Regions from separate parts of the Kocuria sp. CCUG 69068 genome, predicted to be linked through region 3. Evidence: predicted binding sites of a transcription regulator. Region 3 holds the regulator's gene; each other region holds the start of a gene.
What was found. The regulator HspR, encoded in region 3, represses chaperone genes until heat shock. The targets are predictions, from matches to a motif close to AAGTTGAGTCNNNNNGACTCAACTT.
Positions count from the first base shown of each region.

Region 1: CRM73_RS07990 (Hsp20/alpha crystallin family protein) is a predicted target of HspR. The motif match lies at 1,583-1,607, and genes of this name have one in related genera.
Region 2: clpB (ATP-dependent chaperone ClpB) is a predicted target of HspR. The motif match lies at 1,870-1,894, and genes of this name have one in related genera.

Region 1 covers NZ_PDDL01000029.1:29,461-32,694, forward strand. Annotated here, with positions in the region: gene CRM73_RS07980 (TetR/AcrR family transcriptional regulator) at 1-332, opposite strand, end outside; gene CRM73_RS07985 (Gfo/Idh/MocA family protein) at 417-1,511, shown strand; gene CRM73_RS07990 (Hsp20/alpha crystallin family protein) at 1,629-2,153, shown strand; gene CRM73_RS07995 (NADP-dependent isocitrate dehydrogenase) at 2,364-3,234, shown strand, end outside.
Region 2 covers NZ_PDDL01000033.1:14,558-17,791, reverse strand. Annotated here, with positions in the region: gene clpB (ATP-dependent chaperone ClpB) at 1-1,778, opposite strand, end outside; gene CRM73_RS08565 (hemerythrin domain-containing protein) at 2,040-2,615, opposite strand; gene CRM73_RS08560 (MFS transporter) at 2,841-3,234, shown strand, end outside.
Region 3 covers NZ_PDDL01000062.1:7,888-11,121, forward strand. Annotated here, with positions in the region: gene CRM73_RS12250 (nucleotide exchange factor GrpE) at 1-594, shown strand, start outside; gene CRM73_RS12255 (DnaJ C-terminal domain-containing protein) at 759-1,784, shown strand; gene CRM73_RS12260 (heat shock protein transcriptional repressor HspR) at 1,786-2,226, shown strand; gene CRM73_RS12265 (GNAT family N-acetyltransferase) at 2,253-2,747, opposite strand; gene trmB (tRNA (guanosine(46)-N7)-methyltransferase TrmB) at 2,744-3,234, opposite strand, start outside.

The DNA.
Region 1 (3,234 bases), on a different contig from region 3:
ACCGCCCCGCCCCACGTGATGAGCAGCAGGCGGGTGGTGGCGGGATCCGCGGCCAGCCGCTCCAGCAGTCCCACGACCCACGCCGCGGGGTCGGTGCCGGGCTCGTCCTCCGCGGCCGCGAGGACCCGGTCCAGGGCCGCGCGGGCGGCCGCGGCCACGAGCTCCTGCTTGCTCGGGAAGTGGTTGTAGAGCGCCCCCGCGGACAGCCCCGTGGCGGCGATGATGCGGTGCATCGACGCCCCCTCGTAGCCGTGCTCGAGGAAGCACTCGCTGGCGGCCGCCACGATCTCGCGGCGGCGCTCGTCCTTGTACTGCTGGCTCACCCGGGGCACGCCCTCAGCCTACGCCACGAACGGTCGTTCGATCGGAGCCGGCGGGCGGGACCCCGGCGGCGGGCGGCGTGGCAGAATGCGCCCATGCCTGCCCAGACCCTCAGCCCGTTCGTCGACGCCTCCCTCGACGCCGCCCACCTGGACGACCCCGGCACCGCGACCGGCCGCACGCTCGGATGGGGCGTGGTCAGCACCGCCGACATCGCGGAGAAGGTGGTCCCGGACATCGCGGCGCTGCCCGACGCCCGGCTCGTGGCCGTGAGCTCGCGGGACCAGGACCGCGCCGAGGACTTCGCCCGCCGGCACGGGGTGGAGCGGGCCTACGGCGGCACCGCCACGAGCACGGGACTGGACCGGCTCGCGGCCGACCCGGACGTGGAGATCGTCTACGTGGCCACCCCGCACGGCTACCACCACCGGGACGTCTCGGCGCTGCTGCGGGCCGGCAAGCACGTGGTGTGCGAGAAGGCCCTCGCCATGACCGCGGCGGAGGTCCGCGACCTGCTCCGCCTGGCCCGCGAGCACGGCGTCTTCCTCATGGAGGCCGTCTGGACCCGCATGACCCCCGGCTTCCGCACCGCGATGCGCTGGGTCCGGGAGGGCCGGCTCGGCCGGGTCCGCTCGGTCGAGGGGTCCATCGGCACGCACCGGGCCCTGGACCCGGCCCACCGCCTGTTCCGCCGGGCCGACGGCGGCGGGGTGCTGCTGGACATGATGGTCTACCCCCTGACGTGGACCGCCGCGGTCCTGGGGGCCCCGGAGCGCTGGAGCGCCCGCGCGGAGCTCGGCGCCACGGACGTGGACCTGGACACCGCCCTGACCCTGGACTTCGGGCACGGCCGGGCGCACGTGAGCGGCACCCTGTCCGCCACGGTCCCCCACCAGGTGACGATCAGCGGCACGGACGGCTGGCTGCGGGTGGACGGACGGATCAACTGCCCGACCACCCTGGTGCTGCAGACCGCCGAGGGCGCCCGCACGGGCGCCGCCCCCCTCGTGGAGCGCGTGGACGTGGCGGGCGCCGGATACGTGTTCGAGATGCGCGAGGCCACCCGCTGCGTGCAGCAGGGCCTGCTCGAGTCCCCCGTGATGCCGTGGGCCGACTCCCTCGAGCTCGTGGAGCTCTTCGACCGGGTGCGGGCGCAGATCGGCGTGCGGTATCCCCACGACGCCCGCTGAGGGCGGTTCGCCCTGGGCGATGGGGGCCGGGACCCGTTGAAGACCGCGGGGAGCGGGATTATCATGGTCAACAGTTGAGTTGATCGGACTCAACTAAATGTCAAAGACATTGCTCATATGGTTGAGGAGATGATTGACGTGGCCACGATGTTCACCCCGTTCAACGATTTCGACCGGCTCGCCGCCTCGCTGTTCGCCCGGCAGGGCCTGCGCGAGATGCCCATGGACCTGTACCGGGACGGCGACCAGTACATCCTCCGGGCGGACCTGCCCGGCATCGACCCGGAGAGCGTCGACGTCGACGTCGACGGCCAGCTGCTGACGATCCGCGCGGAGCGGGAGCTGCCCGAGGTGCAGGACGTCCAGTGGATCACCCGGGAGCGGCAGAGCTCCTCGTTCGTCCGCCAGCTCAACCTGGGCCAGGGCATCGACATCCAGAACATCGCCGCGAACTACGACAACGGCGTGCTCACGGTCACGATCCCCGTCTCGGCGCAGGCCAAGCCGCGCAAGATCCAGGTGGTCTCCGGACAGGGCGAGCAGCAGGCCCTGGGCGAGGGCCGGGACGAGTCCGGCGACCGCGTGATCGGCGAGGGCGAGCTCGTCAACGGCGCCGGGTCCACCCAGTCCACGGAGGGCTGAGCCCGGCCCCCGGCACCGGCACGCCCCCGGGCGGGGCCCCACGGCCACGGGCCCGTTCCCCGCGGGGAACGGGCCCGCCGCCGTGCCCGGGCCGCCCGCGGCCTCCGGCCGGACGGCGGGCCCGGCCAGCGGGCGGGGCGCCGCCTCGGGTATCTTGGCACCAGGAAGCACCACCACCGATCCGACGACATCCTGGGAGACAGCCCGCACATGGCCAAGATCATCTACACCCGCACCGACGAGGCGCCCCTGCTCGCCACCTACTCCTTCAAGCCGATCATCGAGGCCTACGCCTCGACCGCCGGCGTCGAGGTGGAGACCCGCGACATCTCCCTGGCCGGGCGCATCATCGCCGCGTTCGGCGACCGCCTCCCCGAGGAGCAGCGGGTGGACGACGCCCTCGCCGAGCTGGGCGAGCTGGCCAAGAAGCCCGAGGCCAACATCATCAAGCTGCCCAACATCTCCGCCTCCGTCCCGCAGCTGAAGGCCGCGGTCAAGGAGCTGCAGGAGCAGGGCGTCGCCCTCCCCGACTACCCGGACGAGCCCCGCACCGAGGAGGAGAAGGAGACCCGGGCCCGCTACGACAAGATCAAGGGCTCCGCCGTCAACCCGGTGCTGCGCGAGGGCAACTCGGACCGCCGCGCCCCCGCCTCGGTCAAGAACTACGTCCGCAAGAACCCGCACCGCATGGGCGAGTGGACGGCGGAGTCGAGGACGAACGTCGCCACGATGGGCGCCGACGACTTCCGGGACAACGAGAAGTCCGTGGTCATGGACGGCGACGACACCCTGACGATCCGCCTGGTGGCCGAGGACGGTAGCACCACGGTGCTCAAGGAGTCCGTCCCCGTGCTGGCCGGCGAGGTCGTCGACGGCACCGTGATGCGGGCCGCCGCCCTGGACGCGTTCCTCGCGGAGCAGGTCGAGCGCGCCAAGCGGGAGGACGTCCTGCTCTCGGTGCACCTGAAGGCCACCATGATGAAGGTCTCCGACCCGATCATCTTCGGCCACGTCATCGAGGCGTTCTTCCCGGAGCTCTTCGCCGCCCACGGCGCGGCCCTCGAGAAGGCGGGTCTCTCCC
Region 2 (3,234 bases), on a different contig from region 3:
CCGGCGCGCGAGCGGCGCACGGCGTCGGCGACGGCCTGCACGGCCCGGTGCTGTCCGATGAGCCGCTTCCCGAGCACCTCCTCCATGTGCAGCAGCTTCTCGGTCTCGCCCTGGAGCATGCGCCCGGCGGGGATGCCGGTCCAGGCCGAGATCACCTCGGCGACGTCGTCGGCCGTGACCTCCTCGGAGACCATGGTGTCGTGCGGGGCGGAGGTGTCCTCCTGCTCCTGGGCGGCGTCGAGCTCCTTCTGCAGCGCCGGGATCTCGCCGTAGAGCAGCCGGGAGGCCTCCGCGAGATCGCCCTGGCGCTGGGCCATCTCCGCCTGCGAGCGCAGGTTGTCGATCCGCTCCTTGAGGTCTCCGACGCGGTTCAGGCCGGCCTTCTCGGCCTCCCACCGGGCGTTGAGGGCGTCCAGGTCCGCCTTCTTGTCGGCCAGCTCCTGGCGCAGCGCGGCGAGGCGCTCGACGGACGCGGGGTCGGTCTCGCGCTCCAGCGCCAGCTCCTCCATGGTCAGGCGGTCGACGGCGCGGCGCAGCTGGTCGATCTCCTCCGGCGCGGAGTCGATCTCCATGCGCAGCCGCGAGGCGGCCTCGTCGACCAGGTCGATGGCCTTGTCCGGCAGCTGCCGGCCCGGGATGTACCGGTTGGACAGCGTGGCCGCCGCGACGAGCGCGGCGTCCGCGATCTGCACCTTGTGGTGGGCCTCGTAGCGCTCCTTGAGCCCGCGCAGGATCGCCACGGTGTCCTCCACGGAGGGCTCGCCGACGTAGACCTGCTGGAAGCGGCGCTCCAGGGCGGCGTCCTTCTCGATGTTCTCGCGGTACTCGTCCAGGGTGGTCGCGCCGATCAGGCGCAGCTCGCCGCGGGCCAGCATGGGCTTGAGCATGTTCCCGGCGTCCATCGAGCCCTCGGCGGCGCCGGCGCCGACCACGGTGTGGATCTCGTCGATGAAGGTGACGATCTGCCCCTCCGAGTCCTTGATCTCCTCGAGCACGGCCTTGAGCCGCTCCTCGAACTCGCCGCGGTACTTGGCGCCGGCCACCATGGACCCGAGGTCCAGGGAGATCAGCGTCTTGCCGCGCAGCGACTCGGGGACGTCCCCGGCGACCATGCGCTGGGCGAGGCCCTCGACGACGGCGGTCTTGCCGACGCCGGGCTCGCCGATCAGGACGGGGTTGTTCTTGGTGCGGCGGGACAGCACCTGCACCACGCGCCGGATCTCGGAGTCCCGCCCGATGACGGGGTCCAGCTTGCCCTCGCGGGCCATGGCGGTCAGGTCGGCGCCGAACTTCTCGAGCGCCTGGAAGGTGCCCTCGGGGTTGGGTGTGGTCACGCGGCGGTCTCCTCTCACGGACGGGACGGCGGTCCTCAGCTGGTCGGGTCCGGCGCCCGCGCCCCGCAGGATCTCCCCGACCTTCCCCTCCTGCTGGGCGAGGCCGTACAGGAGGTGCTCGGTGGAGATGTACTCGTCGCCGAGGGACTGGGCGAACTGCTCCGCGGCCTGGATGACCTGCAGCGCGCCCCGGTTGAACTGGGCCTGGGCCGTGGAGGAGCCGGACGCGGAGGGCAGGGCCTTGATGGCGGCGCTGGCCTGCGCGGAGACGGCGTCGACGTCGGCCCCGGTGGCCTTCAGGACGGCGACGGCCACACCCTCCCGCTGGTCCATGAGGGCCTTGAGGAGGTGGGCGGGCTCGACCTGCGGATTGCCCGCGGTCGAGGCGTTGGTGGAGGCGGCGGAGAGCGCCTCCTGGGACTTGGTGGTGAACTTGGTCTCCACTGCGGCTCCTTGGCGAGGGACGTTCTGGAACGGATCGGGGACGAACCGGCCCGGCGCCGATCACCAATGGATGCGGCCGGGCAGTTCAGCTAACTTGAGTCTAGCGCACTCAACTCCCGGGCAACAGGGGTCTGTGCCCGCTCGGTGCCGGCGACCCGCCGCGGTCCCGTGGAACAGCACGGACCCCCGCCGGGCGAGCCTCGCGAGGCGCTCGTCCGACAGGGGTCCGTGCCGTGCTGTCCGCGGGGGACCATCGCCCGGCTAGCCGGTGCTCCGGCCCGTCAGCCGGTCCCGGAGCCGGTCGACCATGCCGACGCCGGGCCCGACGGTCTTGTGGAACAGCTCCGAGTGCGGCGCGGAGGGGTGCGGCCGGGTCGGCGTCACTTTCTTGGCGTTCTGCACCTTCCGGCCCAGTTCCACGAGGTCCTCGGCCGGGATGTGCGCCCGCAGCTTCGGGAACTGGTCGGACTCCTCGTCCTCGATGTGGTGGCGCAGCTGCGACTGCATCTCGCGGATCAGCTCCATGAACGCCGGCTCGGAGGCGTCGACGCCCTCCACCTGCTTCATGACCCGGACGAGATCGTCGTGCTCCTTCTTGTCGTGCTCGACCTCCTCGGCGCCGCCGGGCAGGTGCTTCTCCATCACCGGGTAGACGTGCATCTCCTCCGCGACGGCGTGGCGCATGACCTCCGCGATCACGGTGTCGGCCAGGTCCCTGCGCCGGGCGGCGTCCGGGGCGCCCTCGATCTGGCCGAGCAGTTCGAGCATCTCCCGGTGGTCGGTGGTGAGGATGTCGATGACATCGGTGTCCGGACCCGCAGCGTGGGTGTCGGTCATGGGACGCGCCTCCTTGAAGTCGTGGTTCCCGGTTCCGTGGGCGGCTTGACGAGGCCCTGGAACCCGAGCGCGACACATATCACACGGATGCCCGATTTGCCCAAGATCACAGGCCCGAACCGTTGGATGCCCTCGACATCCTCCGTAGCATCGAGGTTTCCACCCGTTCGGCCCGACGACGCGCCTTCCACCCGCACCCCCATGTTCCGCACGGAAGGATCCGCCATGTCCGCACCTCGCACTGCCGTGCTCCAGGTGATCAACGCCCCGGACCGCACCGGCACCCGCTTCGCCCTCTTCGCCCTCGCCCTCGGCGGCTTCGGCGTGGGCACCACCGAGTTCGCCTCGATGGGCCTGCTCCCCTTCATCGCCGAGGACCTCGACGCCTCGATCCCCTCCCTCGGTCACGCCATCTCCCTCTACGCCCTGGGCGTGGTCGTCGGCGCACCCCTCATCACGTCCCTGACCGCCCGGGTGGAGCGCAAGAGGCTCCTGCTCGGGCTGATGGTCGCCTTCACCGCCGGCAACGTCCTGTCCGCGGCCGCGCCGTCCCTCGAGTGGCTGTACGTGGCGCGCTTCCTCTCCGGCCTGCCCCACGGCGCCTACTTCGGGGTCGCCG
Region 3 (3,234 bases):
GGCGACCCCGCCGCGCACCCCGGCGAGCAGTCCGCACAGGACTCCGGCGCCGGCCCCCGCGAGGAGGCCGGGCCGGAGGGCCTGACGGTGGACGACATCCTCTCGACGCCCCAGTCGACGGACGCGGAGTCCGGGGACGCCGCACCGGCGCCGGCCGCCGCGGAGGAGTCCCCGGCGGCCGCCCTCGCCGAGGAGCGGCTCGAGGAGCTGCGCCGGCTGCAGGCCGAGTTCGTGAACTTCAAGCACCGCACGGCGCGCGAGAAGGAGCAGCTGCGGACCTTCGTGACGGGCGACCTCCTGCAGACGCTGCTGCCGGTGTTCGACGACATCGACGCGGCCCGGCAGGCGGGCGACCTCACCGACGGCCCGTTCGCGGCGATCGCGAACAAGCTCGAGGAGACCCTCGTGCGGCACGGGCTGGTGCGCCTCGGGGAGGTCGGGGAGAAGTTCGACCCGAACGTCCACGAGGCGGTGCTGCAGCAGCCCACGAGCGAGGTCGAGCCGGACCAGGTCTCGATGGTGCTGCGCTCCGGCTTCCGGATCGGCGAGCGCGTGGTGCGGCCGGCCCAGGTCGCCGTCGCGGTCGCCGAGTGAGGCCGGACCCGGCCTGATCCCAGCGATGTCAGGGGAGGCCCGTCCCTCGGGCCTCCCCTGACCCGTCCACCCGTCCCCGGCGCCGCGGCGCCGGGGACGACCCCCGGACCACCACCGGGTCCTGCTCCGCAGGACCCCGACCGGCCCCACAGAAAGGAGGCGTCATGGCCAGCCAGGACTGGATCGACAAGGACTTCTACAGCATTCTCGGCGTCTCCAAGGACGCGTCCGCCGCCGACGTCAAGAAGGCCTACCGCAAGCTCGCCCGCCAGTACCACCCGGACCAGAACCCCGGGGACGCGGAGGCCGAGCAGCGGTTCAAGGACATCACCGAGGCGAACTCCGTGCTCTCCGACCCCGAGGAGCGCAAGCAGTACGACGCGATCCGCGCGATGGGCTCCGGGGCGCGCTTCACCGCCGGCGGCCCCGGCGGCGCCGGGGGCTCGGCCAACTTCGAGGACCTCTTCGGCGACATCTTCGGCGGAGGCGGCGGAGGACGCCGCCGCCGCACGACCTACTCCACCGGCGGCGCGGGCGGCCCCGGCGGCCCGGGCGGGTTCGAGGACCTGTTCGCCCAGTTCGGCGGTCAGACCGGGTACGGGGCGCCGGGCGGCTACGGCGGCTACCAGGCCCCGCCGGCGCGCGGGGAGGACATCCGGACGGAGACGACCATCCCGTTCCGCTCCTCGGTGCACGGCACCACGGTCAAGCTGCGCCGGGGCAACGGCCAGGAGACCACGGTGCGGATCCCGCGCGGCGTGCGCGACGGTCAGAAGCTCAAGCTCGCCGGCAAGGGCCACTCGGGTGCAGGCGGCGCCGGCGACCTCTACGTCACCGTCCACGTGACCCCGCACCCCTTCTTCCGGCGCGTCGAGGGCACGGACGACGTCGAGGTCACCGTGCCGATCACGTTCCCCGAGGCGGCCCTGGGCGCCACCATCGAGGTGCCCGTGCTGGACGGCGGCACCGTGCGCGTGAAGGTCCCGGCGGGCACGTCCTCGGGCCGGCGCTTCCGCGTCAAGGGGCGCGGGTTCGGCACGGCCAAGGGCACGGGCAACCTGATCGTGACGGTCGAGGTGCACGTGCCGGCCGAGCTTGACGAGCAGGCGCAGGCCGCCGCCAGGGCGTTCGCCGAGGCGACCGCGGACGAGGACCCCCGGGCCCGCCTGGCCGAGAAGGCACGGGTGTGAGATGGCACTGGACGCCGACCAGCCGCTGTTCGTGATCTCCGTGGCCGCGGAGATCGCGGAGATGCACCCGCAGACGCTGCGCCAGTACGACCGGCTCGGCCTCGTCAGGCCGTCCCGGGCCCCCGGCCGCGCCCGCCGCTACTCGCAGCGCGACATCGAGAAGCTGCAGCAGATCCAGGTGCTGTCCCAGCAGGGCGTGTCCCTCGAGGGCATCCGGCGCATCCTCCAGCTGGAGAACCAGGTCGCGGCCCTGCGGTCGCGGGTGGCGGAGCTGTCCCGGGAGCTCGAGGACGCCCGGGACCGGGCCGAGGAGTCCTCGCGGATCTTCGCCGCCGGCGTCGGCGGGGACGTGGTGCGCATGGCCCGCGGCGCCCGCCCCCGGGCCCGCAAGATCTCGCAGGCCGTGGTGCTGTACCGGCCCCCGCGCCAGCAGGAGCGCTGAGCCGCACCGGCGCCCGGGCCGGGCGGTCAGCGCAGGTGCTTCTCGAAGCCCACGTCGTACACGCCGCCCGGATAGACCCGGGCGGTCCCGGGCAGCAGGACGTACCCGCTGCTGCGGTACAGGGCGGCCGCCTCCGGCTGGCGGCTGCCCGTGGTGAGGTGGATGCGCCGGTAGCCCGCCGCGGCGGCGAGCCGCTCGAGCTCGGCCAGGACCCGCCGCGAGATCCCCCGCCGGCGGTGCGCCGGGGCGGTCCACACCCGTTTGAGCTCCGCCGTGGCGTCGTCGTGCCGGCGGAACGCGCCGCCGCCCACCGTCGTGCCGCCCTCGAGGAGGAGCAGGAGCGCTCCGGCGGGAGCGGTGAAGTCGTCGACGGGGTGCTCGGCCATCTCCTCCGCCCCGATCTCGGGACCGTAGCGCTCCACGTACTCGTGGTGCAGGCCCTCGAGCAGCGGCTGCGTGCGGGGATCGCCCGGGGGCACGACGACGAAGCCGTTGCGCTCCGCGCCGGGGACGGCGCTCACGCCGTCCGGCGGTAGACGAGGTCGCGGGGGACGCGGCCCGCCTCCTGCGCCTTGCGCTCGAAGCTCGTGAGGACCCGTCCCTCCCAGCGCGGGGCCCATCCGGTGTCCGGGTGCTCGTCGTCGGCGAGCGGGCCCGGGTGGACGTTCTCGAACTGCGGGGACGCGTCGAGGACCTCGCGCATCACCAGGGCGTACTCCTGCCAGTCCGTGGCGAGCCGCCACAGCCCGCCCGGGACGAGCACCCGGGCGGCGAGCTCGGCGAACGCGGGGGAGACCAGGCGCCGCTTGTGGTGGCGGGTCTTGTGCCAGGGGTCCGGGAAGAACACCCACAGCTCGTCGACCGAGGCCGGGGCGAGCATGTGCTCCAGGACCTCGGGCGCGTTGGCCTGCGCCACGCGGACGTTGTCCACCCCGGCCTGGGCCGCCTTGAGCAGCAGATCCGCGATCCCGGGCTTGTACACCTCGACGGCGAGGTAGTTCCGCGCCG